3 regions of the Chengkuizengella sp. SCS-71B genome follow, and region 3 is predicted to be linked to each of the others. Evidence: riboswitches for the same ligand, from Rfam matches in the RefSeq annotation. Region 3 holds a riboswitch; each other region holds the start of a gene.
The links. Region 3 has a riboswitch for cobalamin ahead of VQL36_RS01305 (hypothetical protein). Riboswitches for the same ligand answer to the same signal wherever they lie in the genome.
Positions count from the first base shown of each region.

Region 1: another riboswitch for cobalamin. It lies ahead of VQL36_RS04095 (ABC transporter substrate-binding protein); the one in region 3 lies ahead of VQL36_RS01305 (hypothetical protein).
Region 2: another riboswitch for cobalamin. It lies ahead of cobJ (precorrin-3B C(17)-methyltransferase); the one in region 3 lies ahead of VQL36_RS01305 (hypothetical protein).

Region 1 covers NZ_JAZHSH010000001.1:824,609-829,086, forward strand. Annotated here, with positions in the region: gene lanKC (class III lanthionine synthetase LanKC) at 1-526, shown strand, start outside; gene VQL36_RS04080 (hypothetical protein) at 477-605, shown strand; gene VQL36_RS04085 (ABC transporter substrate-binding protein) at 678-2,432, opposite strand; gene VQL36_RS04090 (hypothetical protein) at 2,654-2,785, shown strand; cobalamin riboswitch at 2,953-3,142, shown strand; gene VQL36_RS04095 (ABC transporter substrate-binding protein) at 3,250-4,263, shown strand; gene VQL36_RS04100 (iron ABC transporter permease) at 4,264-4,478, shown strand, end outside.
Region 2 covers NZ_JAZHSH010000001.1:1,944,090-1,948,567, reverse strand. Annotated here, with positions in the region: gene cobJ (precorrin-3B C(17)-methyltransferase) at 1-1,014, opposite strand, end outside; cobalamin riboswitch at 1,258-1,462, opposite strand; gene VQL36_RS09595 (M14 family zinc carboxypeptidase) at 1,659-3,533, shown strand; partial or broken gene VQL36_RS09590 (S8 family peptidase) at 3,877-4,478, shown strand, end outside.
Region 3 covers NZ_JAZHSH010000001.1:267,049-271,526, forward strand. Annotated here, with positions in the region: gene VQL36_RS01280 (MFS transporter) at 1-255, opposite strand, end outside; gene VQL36_RS01285 (nucleotidyltransferase domain-containing protein) at 383-688, opposite strand; gene VQL36_RS01290 (nucleotidyltransferase substrate binding protein) at 685-831, opposite strand; gene VQL36_RS01295 (MarR family winged helix-turn-helix transcriptional regulator) at 891-1,322, opposite strand; gene VQL36_RS01300 (NAD(P)H-dependent oxidoreductase) at 1,445-2,023, shown strand; cobalamin riboswitch at 2,092-2,296, shown strand; gene VQL36_RS01305 (hypothetical protein) at 2,409-2,933, shown strand; gene VQL36_RS01310 (hypothetical protein) at 2,920-3,432, shown strand; gene VQL36_RS01315 (CbtB domain-containing protein) at 3,422-3,625, shown strand; gene lonB (ATP-dependent protease LonB) at 3,639-4,478, shown strand, end outside.

The DNA of each region.
Region 1 (4,478 bases), 560 kb from region 3:
ACGTTTTGTTTCTCAACTTGATGGAGGAAGCGTGGGGATTGGTCTAGCGATGATTGAACTACGTCATCTACTAAGAAGTAAAAAGTGGGATGATGAACTCAGAGGAATAGGGATGTGTTCTATTCAAAGGTGTTTATACAGCCCAGGGCTATTTCGTGGATTGGCAGGACTTATCATAGGTGCTAATGCTGTGGATATGGAATTAGATTTACAAGATGACAAAGCTTATTTAACTAAGACATTAGAGACAATGAATCTTTATTTGCTTGGAGATGAGAATGAACTCTTTGTTCCTGGAGACTTCAATTACAGACTCTCTGGAGACATTTTTTCAGGAGCGTCGGGGATGCTGCTTGCCCTCAACGAAGTCAATTCTTATGGATTTACCTGGTTGCCACTACCAAATATTTCAAAGTTATTCTCTTCATATTGCAACACTGAGGGGAGTAACTCTGTATTGAAAGGAGGTGATTTTTTTGAATCAAGTATTAGTTCTTCAACAATTAGAAGCCAAGAAAGACAGTAAATTTTTTATGGTACCTAGTGAAACATACCCTGTAATTGACGGAGGAGATACTGTAATTAAAATTAGTTCTAAAAAATAACTAATGATGTAGTATATTTGTTTGTAGTAACCTCATGGATAAATCATCAATGGGGTTACTTTTTTATAGTTATTATTTATCTTTAATCCAAAGATTGTGAAAGTCATACATTCCTAAACTTCCGAATTTATACCCTTGAAGGTTACTTGAGTAAGCAGTTTCTTCTTTGAAGTGAAACTGGAAAAGGATGAGGTTTTCTTGGCGGAACCAATCTTCCATTTCACACCAAATAGAAAGACGTTCATTTGTCGTTTTCCCACTAATAAATCGATCCGTAAACCTATCCATTTGTTGATTCTCTTCAAGAGTGAACACTTGACGATATAAGCTGTTATTACCAAATGGTTCAATCAAATTAATTTCCGAATCACCAACTAATATTACATTTATCATAATAAGATGCGCTTGTTGGAAAAATTCCTTTTGGAGTGTCTTTTTAAGATCAAGAGGTTGGAGTTCTAAAGATACTCCAATTTGATTACAACGGGACTGAATCCAAAGTGCGTTCTCTCTCCATTGAAGAGAAGGAATAAACATCGTTAGGGTTTCACCAGAATATCCACTTTCTTTGAGTGCTTCCTGTGCTTCTGATAGTGTATAGGAAGGAAAAACTTTCTTTTTACTACGAGTATGTAAAAAGCTGTCTGCAGGCTGAACTTCCTTCATGGTTGTATCATTAATCATCGTGTTTCGATCAAGTGCAAGGCGAATTGCTCTTCTAAATGCTGGGTGTTGTTGTGGACCTGGTTTTTTTGTTTGAAAAATAATTAATTGTGTAATCGTTACATGCTGATTCACTGTTTTTTCTTGCACCTCCAAAGAATCTACATTTCTAGTGGTCATCTTGTAAGAAAACCTGCCTTGTAGCTCCTCTGGAAAACGGAAAATTTCTACTCGATCCAACCAAGCTCGTTCCTTAAAATAATGATCAAAAGCTTCCAATATTAACTTTTCTGTAGAGAATGAACGAACAAAAAAAGGTCCTGTACCCACGACTTGTTGTTTGAAATCGACATCATATGGAACGATGGAGGCTTTGTTAGAACTCAAGATGTTTGGGAAAAAAGGGAAAGGTTGTTTGAAATGGAAAATGACAGTATGGTCTCCTGATGATTCTACCTTGTTCAAATAGTGCCTCAGCCAATAGAAGACGCTGACAGAAGAGTCTAGTACACGTTGGAAAGTATAAATTACATCTTCTGATGTTAATAGTCTACCGTGGTGAAACCGAATTCCTTTACGCAGGTAAAAGATCCACTCCTTTTCGTTTGGGGTATCCCAACCGAGAGCAAGGTGTGGGTAAATTTGTTTTGTAGTTGAATCAATACGAAGCAATGTATCGTAAATTTGACCGGCAAAATGGTATTCGAATGCTGTAGAGACTTGGGCGGGATCTAAAGAAATGAGATTTCTGTACATGGGTATACGTAAGATGTGCTTTAATTCTTTTTCCCCTTCTGTTTGAAAACCAAACCATTCTTCTAGATATTGCCCTAAGAAACTATGAATTTGGGTAGGGATGGATAAAGAGTGGAGGAACTCCATTCCTTCTTTGAAATGATCTTGTGCTAGCTGTTCCGATACATACATCTTAATGCCATCAAACAGAGAAAGTTGAAAGTTAATACGGGATCTGTATCCTCGACCACGCCCTGGCTTCCATCGTATCCATCCTTGTTTTTTTAATCGATTTAAAACCCCTTTTGCATTTGGCTGACTACAACCGAGGATATCTATGATTTCACTCAGCGTAGTTTCAAACTCAACACCATTTTTTTGAGTTGCATAAGCTGAATTTAAGATAAGGTAATGTTCGATTAGTTTCATTATTGTTACCCCTCATAGAATATTAAAGTATATATCTTATAAGTTTATAAAAGGGATGAAAATCACGGGAATTTTCATCCTTTTTAGTCGTAGTAATTATTTATACAATTATATCAGTTGCAGGGAAAATTATAAATATAAACCTAACAGTTACAAATTTAAGTATGTTGAATGAGAGTTACAAGAACAATTAAGAAGAACTGACATGGAGGTCTTGCGATATGAAGAAGATTTTAAAGGTTTTATTTATTACATTAGTGATTTTTCAATTGAGCAGTATCCATTCATATGAATTTAAAACTATCGAGCTTACTAGCCAACAATGCTGTGGTTCAGGAGGAGGGGGAGGGTGATAATAATCCCCATCTTTAAAAATAAATATTAAAAATCTATTCGGACAGTGCGTGTCGATATTTAATCGATGCGCACTTTTCTGTGTACAGTTAAAAAGCATTGTACAAGTCACTTAAATTAACATATAATGATCTAAGAGATTGCAGTAGTTATGATATATAAAATTTAATATAAAAAAATGATAGGTGCCTATGAAAATTGTTTTATTAGGTTAAAAGGGAAGCTCGGTGTGAATCCGACACGGTCCCGCCACTGTAAATGAGGACGACCTCAGTATGCCACTGTTCTACTGAATGGGAAGGGGAGGAAGTCAGTGCTCATGAGTCAGGAGACCTGCCTATAATTTAGATGCGATAATCCTTCGAGGAAAAGGAAGCTGCAAATCGAAAGGTTTAGTATGCCCTTTATTCTACACGGATAAAGGGCTTTTATATATACACATACATAAAAAAGGGTGGAGAAAATGAAGAAGATATTAATGATTTTACTTGTGTTTGTATTAGCATTCAGCTTAGCTGCATGTGGTAACAACCCAAGCGAAGTAAGTGAAAAGACAGATCAAGAACATGGATCACAGAATGAAGCAGTAGAAAGTAATGATTCAACTCAAGAAGAAATTGAGAATATAGTTGCTGAAAATACAGAAAACAGTGAAACGATATATCCATTAACGGTTACAGATGCTGCAGGTAACGAAATTATCTTTGAACAAAAACCTATACGTATCGTATCCCTTGCACCGAGTGTAACAGAAATCTTATTTGCACTAGGATTAGATGAAAATATAGTAGGTGTTACTGAATTTGACGATTTCCCAGAAGAAGCCACAACAAAACCTAAAATTGGTGGTATTTTGGATGGAAATACAGAAGCGATTTTAGCAGCTGAGCCAGACCTTGTGATTGGAGGACTATCTTTAAATGAAGCGATTATTACAGGATTGGCTGAACTTGATATTCAAGTGTTTACAATTGAACCTAATTCTATTGATGAAGTGATAGATGACATTCAATTACTAGGTCTAGTTACAGGTGAAAATGATGCAGCTCAAACTGTAGTCACACAAATGGCTGATGAAAAACAACAAGTAGTAGAAGCTGTATCAGGGATTTCTGAAGCAGATAAAAAGAAAGTATATCTTGAGTTTTCAGAAGGCTGGACAGTGGGTAGTGGTGAGTTTATGAATGAATTAATTGAGTTATCAGGTGGAATTAATGTAGCAGCAGATCAATTAGGCTGGTTACAAATTAGTGAAGAAAAGATCATCGAAGATAATCCAGATGTTATCATTTATACGACAAAATATATGGATTTGAAACCTGTGATTACAGAGCGTAGCGGATGGAGTGAAATCGCAGCAATTAAAGAAGATAGTTTAATAGGGGTGAACGATGATTTAATTAGTCGTCCAGGACCTCGAATAACACAAGGTTTATTAGAAATTGCTAAAGGAATTTATCCAGAATTGGTGAAATAAATGAAACATAAATTAATAATATGGGGAGGAGCAGGTATACTGCTGCTTCTTCTTTCCATCGTGGTAAGTTTATCAATGGGTTCAGCACATATACCATTGTTACAGGTTTGGCGTATTTTGTTGCATCAACTTCCTTTTGTAGGACAGCATATCTCTGTGGATTGGCCAATATCATCAGAAAAAATAATATTAGAAGTAAGATTTCCTCGCATTAC
Region 2 (4,478 bases), 1.7 Mb from region 3:
AGCGTTCTCTACTATTACATCTTCTTTGTTTGTAGTTGGGATTGTTTCAATTCCTTGTTTTTGCTGCAAAGTCCTTAAAGCCTCAGTCGCTATAGTTAGAGGAGTCGTCTGACGGTCTTCTGTAAGATGATGAGCCTGATCTTCTGTATTCTGCTTCATTTCAGTTAAACTAGATTCGTTTTCTGCTTCAATTAAAGACCAAGGTTCATTTTCTTTTTTTAATCGCTCATGTGGTTTAAGCTGTTGTTCATCACGATCTAAAGTGTATTTTCTTTGGTAACCTCTCGGTGTAATCATTTTCCCATCATATAAAAATGTAGTAGAATTTCCGATAATAACGGTTGTTAACATGCCGATATCAAACTCTAACATTTTTTCTAAAGTCGTTATCTGTACAAATTCACGTTCACGATATGCACTCTTTACTAATCCAACTGGGGTATCCGGAGATCGATATTTCAACAATATGTTTTGTGCTTCAATAATTTGTCTCGTTCTTCTTCCACTTCTAGGATTATATAGCGCGATAACAAAGTCCGCTGATCCGGCTGCATCTATACGCTTTTCAATTAGTTCCCATGGTGTTAAATGGTCACTTAAACTAATCGTACAAGCATCGTGCATAATTGGAGCACCTAATAGAGAGGCGCATGAGTTAATTGCAGAGATACCAGGGATGACCTCAACTTCTACTCCCTCTGATTCATGCCAGCCTTTTTCTATTAAAACTTCATATACAAGTCCAGCCATCCCATATACGCCTGCATCACCGCTAGAAATAACTGCTACTTTCTTACCATTCTCCGCTTGTTTTACCGCTTCCTGTGCTCGACTTACTTCTTCTGTCATACCTGTTCTAACGATTTCTTGATGGGTAAGCAGATCACGAATTAAATCAACATACGTGTTGTATCCAATAATGACATCACTTTCTTCTATCGCTTCACGTGCTCTTTTTGTAATATGTTCAAAACTGCCTGGACCAAATCCGATAACTAATAATTTACCCTTCATCTCCCATTTCCCCTTTATTAAAAAGCCCTAATTTACTATACTTCACTCTTAACCTCCATGAGTTATACTTTAAAATCATATTCAAAAATATATAAACTACCACTAATTGCGAAAATCTAACATTTTTGAAAGCAAAAAAGCACTTCTACATCAGGTCGTAGAAAGTGCTAAAATATATTTGGAATGGCATAAGAACATACCAATCTCATCATACACCTCCCTATCCTCGTAGGTTCATACTAGTAAGTGTTTATAGAAAAAGGCAGGTCTCCTGACTTATGGATCATCGTATTTCTGAATGTTTGATACAGTTGCTTAAACCTTCCCATTATTCACAGTGGCTTAAGGATCTACTCTCCAATTTACAGTGGCGGGACCGTGACGGATTTGCACCGTTCTTCCCTATTAAGGAACGAATCAACGTTCCACCCATTTCAATATTATTCAATTGTTTAAACATCAAATTCATTATAAAGAAATGTTACTAACCTGTCTATGATTAAATGATATTAAATCTATTTATAAATTCTAATTGTAGAGAGTAGCTTCACTCTATTGGATTTAAATAGATATTCTTCCAAAATATTCATAAATATAATATATGAAGAATATGATGTTGAGAATTCACTAGAAGGAGGATTAAAATGAAGTCATTTAAAGTTTATCGTTTATGTTTTTCAGTAATGTTAATGGTGTGCTTAGTTGCAACACCACTCATGACATCAGGTTTAACTATCGTTAATGCAAATCCAGAGGTGCAAAAGAAGGAAACAGAAGGTCCACTGATGTTCAGAATTGACAATGTATCTACAAAAGAACAACGAACTGAAATTGCTAGAACTGGTGTTGTCATTGAAGAAATTGGTGAAAATTATGTCATTGTTATCGCACATCCTACAGAAGTTAAAGATTTAAAGAAATTAAATTTCTCAGTAACTGAACAAATGACTAATGATCAATTGCAAGCTTTGGATTTCCCTATTTCAGATAGTGACTATCACAATTATCAAGAAATGGTAGATGAGATTAATCAAGCTGCAATAGATCACCCAAATATTCTTGAGAAATTTAGTATTGGTCAATCATATGAAGGCAGGGAGATATGGGCTGTTAAAATTAGTGATAATCCATCTGCAGATGAAGATGAAGCAGAAGTTTTATACACTGGTCTTCATCATGCTCGTGAACACTTAACCGTTGAAATGACATTGTATTTAATGAATTTGTTCACGGACGAGTACGGTACGAACTCACAAGTTACTAACTTAGTAGATAATAGAGAGATTTTCCTTGTATTTAACTTAAATCCAGATGGTGGAGAATATGATATAAGAAATGGAAGTTATGATTTCTGGCGCAAAAATCGCCAAGTTAATAGCGGTTCTAGTTATGTAGGTACAGATTTGAATCGAAATTATGGATACAGATGGGGATGTTGTGGAGGATCAAGCGGTAGTACTAGTAGTGATACATACCGTGGAACTAGTCCATTTTCTGCCCCAGAAACAAATGCATTAAGAAACTTTGTTGAAAGTAGAATGATTGATGGAAAAATGCAAATTACAACAGCAGTAAGTTTCCATACGTATGGAGAATTAATATTATATCCATATGGTTACACATATACGAATGTACCGAGTGATATGACACAGGATGATCATGATGTGATGGTAACGTTAGCTAATCAGATGGCGAATATGAATGGTTACACGCCTCAACAATCAAGTGATTTATATATAACCGATGGTGATATGACAGATTGGACATATGGGGAACATAAAATCATGTCATTTACGTATGAAATGTATCCTACATCTTCCAATCCAGGATTTTATCCACCAGATGAAATTATTCAAAGAGAAACTGAAAGAAATCGTGATGCTATATTATACTTAACTGATAAAGCGGATTGTCCATATGATGTTATTGGTAAAGCTGCACAATATTGTGGAGATGGTGGAGGAAACACTGAGATCGTATTTGAAGATGATTTCGAAACGGATAAAGGTTGGATCTCAGACCCGAATGGTAGCGATACTGCGACAACAGGAAATTGGGAACGTGCTAATCCAAAGTCCACACGTTCTAGTGGAGCTAAACAGCTAGGAACAACAACCAGTGGAAAATTTGATCTTGTTACAGGAGCAAGTAGTCGTGGGTCTTCTGCAGATAGTAACGATATTGATAATGGAGTCACTTCTATTCGATCATCAGTTATTTCATTACCAGCTGATGGTGCAACTACATTATCTTTCTCTTATTATTTCAGTCATGACTCTAATGCCTCTAATGATGATTTCTTCCGTGTAAATCTCGTTCACTCAAATGGTAGCGTTGTCACTTTATTTGAGGAATTAGGTACTTCCAGCGATCGGGATGCAGTATGGTTGAGTCAATCTCTCGATCTCTCTTCTTATCAGGGAGAATCAATTTATGTCCAATTTGAAGCCGCAGATGCTGCCGGTCCTAGCTTGGTAGAGGCTGGAGTAGATGATGTTAAAATCGAAAATGTGCGATAACCCGATAGATGAAGAAGATTAAAGAAAGCATTTCACCTTAAACTTAGATTTTGGGATTAGGTTTTCGACTACCTGATCCCTTTTTTTGATGGAGAGTGAATTTTTCGTGAAGTCATTAAATCAAAACCTATTTCTACTATAATATGATCCTAACATAGATTAGTCTGTTGCTTTTCAACCTTTGGTTAGATTACATACTGAATTTTTATTTATAAAATTGTGTAATAATATAACTTTTTTATTAATATTTTGTAAAAGTGTCAAATAGGGGTTGGTTAAAGGTAATAGGCATCCTTTTCCAGATGGCTTTTATATCAAAAAAAACAATAACGGAGGGTAAGTAATGAATTTAAAAAGGTTTTTTTCTGTTTTTATGGCAATAGCACTAATTTTTTCTTTTTCAATTACTAGTTCAGCTGAGACTACTTCAGAGGAAAGTACAATCATAGTAAAATTCAAAGATAAAACTTCCAAAGAGATGATAAAACTAATCCATCAAGAAGAAAAAGCAGAGGTCATTAAGAAAAATGATCAAATTGGTTTTGAAGTTATCAAAGTCAAAGGAAAATCTGTAGAGAAAGCCTTAGAGCAATATAAAAACAGAGCCGATGTAGAATATGCAGAACCTATTATGGAATACTACGCTCTATTTACTCCAAACGATCCACTTTATCATAGCGACCAATATGGTCCTCAAATCATGGAAGCAGAGGCAGCTTGGGACATCACACAAGGTAGCTCATCTGTAGTCGTTGCTGTTATTGACACAGGGGTTCAAGCAAATCATGAAGATTTACAAGGGAAAGTAACCTCAGGTTATGACTTCATCGATAATGATAACGATCCTTCTGATGGGAATGGACACGGTACACATGTAGCTGGAACAGTCGGAGCAATTACGAACAATAGTATAGGAGTTGCTGGTGTAGCTCCAAATGTTAGTAT
Region 3 (4,478 bases):
CCCTAATGCGATTAAAAGGATAGAGAAAATGAGCACGTTTCTTTCTTTAAATCTGATTGTAATTAAAATGAAGAATATAGCGAGTAGTCCCGGAATTTCTTTCATCGCATCGATGGTTCCAAATTGAAAGGCTGTAACTAAGAAATCTTCAACAATATAGTTTTTATATGTGACTTGGAAAAAAGAAATTGAAATACTAACTATAAAAATAGAAAGTAGTAAACGAGATATATTTTTATTCTTATGATTGTCCAACGATCTAACACTCCTTTAAATGATAAATACCTAATTTAGATACTCATATTTAAAGGTGGTGCTCTCTGTCTATAAGTTCAAACGATTCAAATTAGTCATATCTCATGCATGTTATAATCCTCCTTAATCATTTTGTATATATTACTTTTCCAACTCTATTTATGTGATCTTTAAGGTCGTTATGGTTAAGATGAGTACCGTCAATTACATCAAAAAAATATGGCATATGACTTTGTTCTTCTAACAATGCATGCAGTTTAGTGATTATATGCATATTAATTTTTTCACCATAAATAGCAATATCAATATCTGAACCTGGTTTATGATTTCCTTTTGCACGAGAACCAAATAGGGTCGCTTTTTCAATTTCATCAAAAGTAGAAATTGTATTTACAATCGCTTCTAAGTCTAGTTCAACAAGTCCATATTTCATAGTTCTTCCTCAAGCTTCTTATGGAGTTCTATTAGAACGTTGTAGTACTGTTCTTTTATTAATCGTTCCGCTTCATCTGCATATTTTTCATTGTATGTGTGAGCCATTAAATTCCTTTTATCCAACATATCGATCCAAGTCAATTTGGATCTTATCTCCTACAAAAGAGATTAGTTAATTATATTTCTATCAATTTAATTACTCAAAAATATAATTTTGTTTGAAGTTTATCTACAGCACGTTCAATCTCTTTTAAATCCTCTGCAGAAGCATCTTCCATTCGATTTTTAAAATTAAACTCTATCTGCTTATAAACTTTTTTCATCATCATTTCCCCTTCTTTAGTAAGGGAAATGAACTGCTTTCTACGGTCCTCAACATCAGATTTTTTTTCAATTAAATAGAGATCCCCTAATTTTCTGATCTCTCTACTTGCATTTGGCATAGAAATACGTATACAATCACTAATTTCGCTAAGCGTAATTGGTTGTTTACTTACGTAAATAAAATCAAGAATATCATATTGAACTTGTGTAACGATGTCAGGCCTCACGTCTCTATTGAGTTCGTTTGTCACCCGTAGAACCGAGCTTGTAAAAGTAATTAGTTTATTAAAAAGGGCTTTGTTTTCCATCGTTTTCACCTCTTAGTTGTACAATAGCAAAATATTTATCAAAATACAATTATCATTTGACAACTAAAAAGAAATGAATTATGATTTAATTATCAAAAGATAACTAAATGAGGTGAGTTAATATGAAATCATTAGTCATTTTTACCCATCCAAATCACAACAGTTTATCCTATGCGTTTTTACAAAAAGTACTTGAGGGAATTGGTGAAAACTCAAATATTATGGAAGTGCAAGTATTAGATCTATACGAAGAAGGATTTAATCCATTGCTAGTATTTAATAGTGAAAAAAGAAGAAGGGATATGCACCGTGATCCAAATATGGAAAAGTATAGAGAACAGATTCTTTGGGCAGATCAAATTGTTTTCATATATCCAATCTGGTGGGGAAGGCCTCCTGCAATGCTATTGGGCTATATAGATCAATTGTTTGCAGCGAACTTTGCCTATAAAGATGATGGTCTTTTTCCGAAAGGGCTTTTAAAAGGAAAGTCGGTTATATGCGTATCAACGATGAAAGGACCTGCTAATTATCCGTTGATTTTTTTAAATAATGCTCATAAAGTTTTAATGAAAAAAGCTCTTTTGAATTTTGTAGGAATAAAAAAAGTGAAGTTTTTTGAGTTTGGTAATATGGAAAGTCCAAAAGGGAAACAAACTGAAAAGTTAAATAAAGTGTATCGGTATTTTCAGCAAGTGTAAGTAAAAAGAAAAATTATAATGGTGCAAAACTAGAACTTGGATTATAATTAGCATAGGTTGTTTAACAAGTGAATATTGTAAAAAAGGGTGAAACGTTCAAACGTTTCTTAAAAGGGAAGACGGTGTGAATCCGTCACGGTCCCGCCACTGTAAATGGAGAGTAAAGTGTAAACCACTGTGTAAAACGGGAAGGTTTATACAAATTGAATGATTTTCAGTTGAATTGCGTTTGATCCATGAGTCAGGAGACCTGCCTTTTTTTGTATCACAAGTGTACCTACGAGGATAGGGAAAGTGAATAAATTTTTAGACATTTATTTGCACTTTTCGGCACTTCTGTAGGAAGTGTTTTTTTATTTTTAATATTAAGTGGAGGAAGAGCAAGATGCAAAAAAAGTTATTTCTTGGCGTAGGATTTTTACTAACGTTTCTACTACTTATGCCAGCATCTCTAATCATGGGTGAGGAAAGTATAAAGGTAGAAGTGAACAATGAGAACGGTGGAGAAACAAGACCTGATTTAGACACAGCAAAGGTTGAGCTTACATTTACAGAGATTGAGAACGGATCTGCTAACATTTTATTGAGTAGTCCTGAACGGAATTTTTTCTCTCCAACCGATTTTCCAATTGTAGAGGGTACTAAGTTAATTGATTCTACAATTCTAGTTGAAAATGGCAAGGCTGAATTTGATTATATGTTCCCTATTCGTGGTGATTATCAAATGAAGGTAGAGGTTTTAGATGAAAACGGGACCTTGGCAGGCACTCATTTATTGAACATTCATATTCCAGAAAATCCAGATGAGGTACAAAATGCAATTGTTTTTGTAGGTATCCTTGTTTTATTTGGTTTTTTTGTTGGTCTTATTTTAACAGCTAGAAGGGGGAGAGGTCATGCGATATCGTAGTCTGTTACTGACGTTGGGATTTGTTCTTCTATTCACACTATCTGCAACTGTTATGGCTCATGATGATAATGATCATGGTCGTTCGATAGATCATCATGCAGAAGTAGGGAAACTTTATACATTTGAAGGGAACTTGGAAACATTAGAGAGTGGACCCTATGAAATTAGGTTTCAAGCTATTCGCTTAGAGGATAATGCACACATTCTTTCTATGAAAAATACATCTGAAGATGGAACCTATCAATTTACGGCTCAGTTTTTTGATGGAGCCGAGCATGATGTCACATTTTCACTCCTAAATCCGGTTACGGACGAAGTCATTATGGAAAGAACGGAATTAGTTGAAGTGCAAGGTTTTGATCCACCGATATTTATTAAATTAAAAACGATATTCTTTTTAGTGATGATGATTGGGATAGGTATGTTATTAGGTGTAGGTGTCATAAAATTAAAAAGGTCGAGACATGCGACAAAAGGAGGAGCTTACCATGGAATATAAATATGAATATCAGAACAAAAATAGCTTTAAAAATAAATTTAAAGCAGTGTTTCTTTCACTTCCGATTCAACTAACTGTTGTTGCACTTTTGGCGGGGATCGTTATTTATACTGCTTTATTTTCCAGTTATGCACCCGTACATGATGCGCTACATGATTTAAGGCATGGTTTAATGTTTATTCCATGTCACTAAGGTGGTCTTTTAATTGAAAAATGTTTTAGTAAATCTATTTTCCGTTGTGATGCATCGATTAGCTAAGAAACATCAAGTTGTAGCATTGGAACAGACGATTTCTTTATTTTTAAAATTTTATAGCAATCATCCTGATAAGCTATTTGCGATATTACTTAGGTTTAGTGAGGATTCTCGATGGGTTCTACGTTATTTGTCAGGTAGAGAGTTAGGGAGGTTTTTTACAGAAAAGCCTGAGCAAGTGATGGAGATTTGGTTTAGGCTAGCGAAAGATGATAACCTCTATGTAAGAGAAGGGACAGCGAAGGGGATTACATACGCAAGTGAAACGAATATAAAAGAAGTTTGGAAAAAGTGGGAGGCAGCTTTCTCCCACACCTCTGAACATGTTCGTCAAACGGCAGCTATGACATTGATTCACTTTTTAAAAAAATATAATAAAGAGATCAACCTGATTCCCGTCCTAGAACTTGTAAAAAATGATACCTCATCTAAAGTGAAGGTGATCGTTGAAAAGTATATCGTCCCTCTTGAAGAAGTGGGGGATAATTCACATAAGCCTATACTTGACTATCAAACGACAGAAGAGCTCCCTATATCTTCACGGCTGATAGATCAAGTAGTAGGACAGGATCATGCTGTAGAAGCGATTAAAATTGCAGCTCGTCAGAAGCGTTCGGTGTTATTAATTGGAGAACCTGGAACAGGAAAAAGTATGTTAGGGCAAGCGATTACTGAACTATTACCAGTCTCAAGCTTAGAAGACGTTATAGTGGAAAGTGACAATTCTGAAAAAAACGTCCCTAAGATTAAAGCTCAACCTGCTGGAATGGCAGAAACGTATATTCAACAG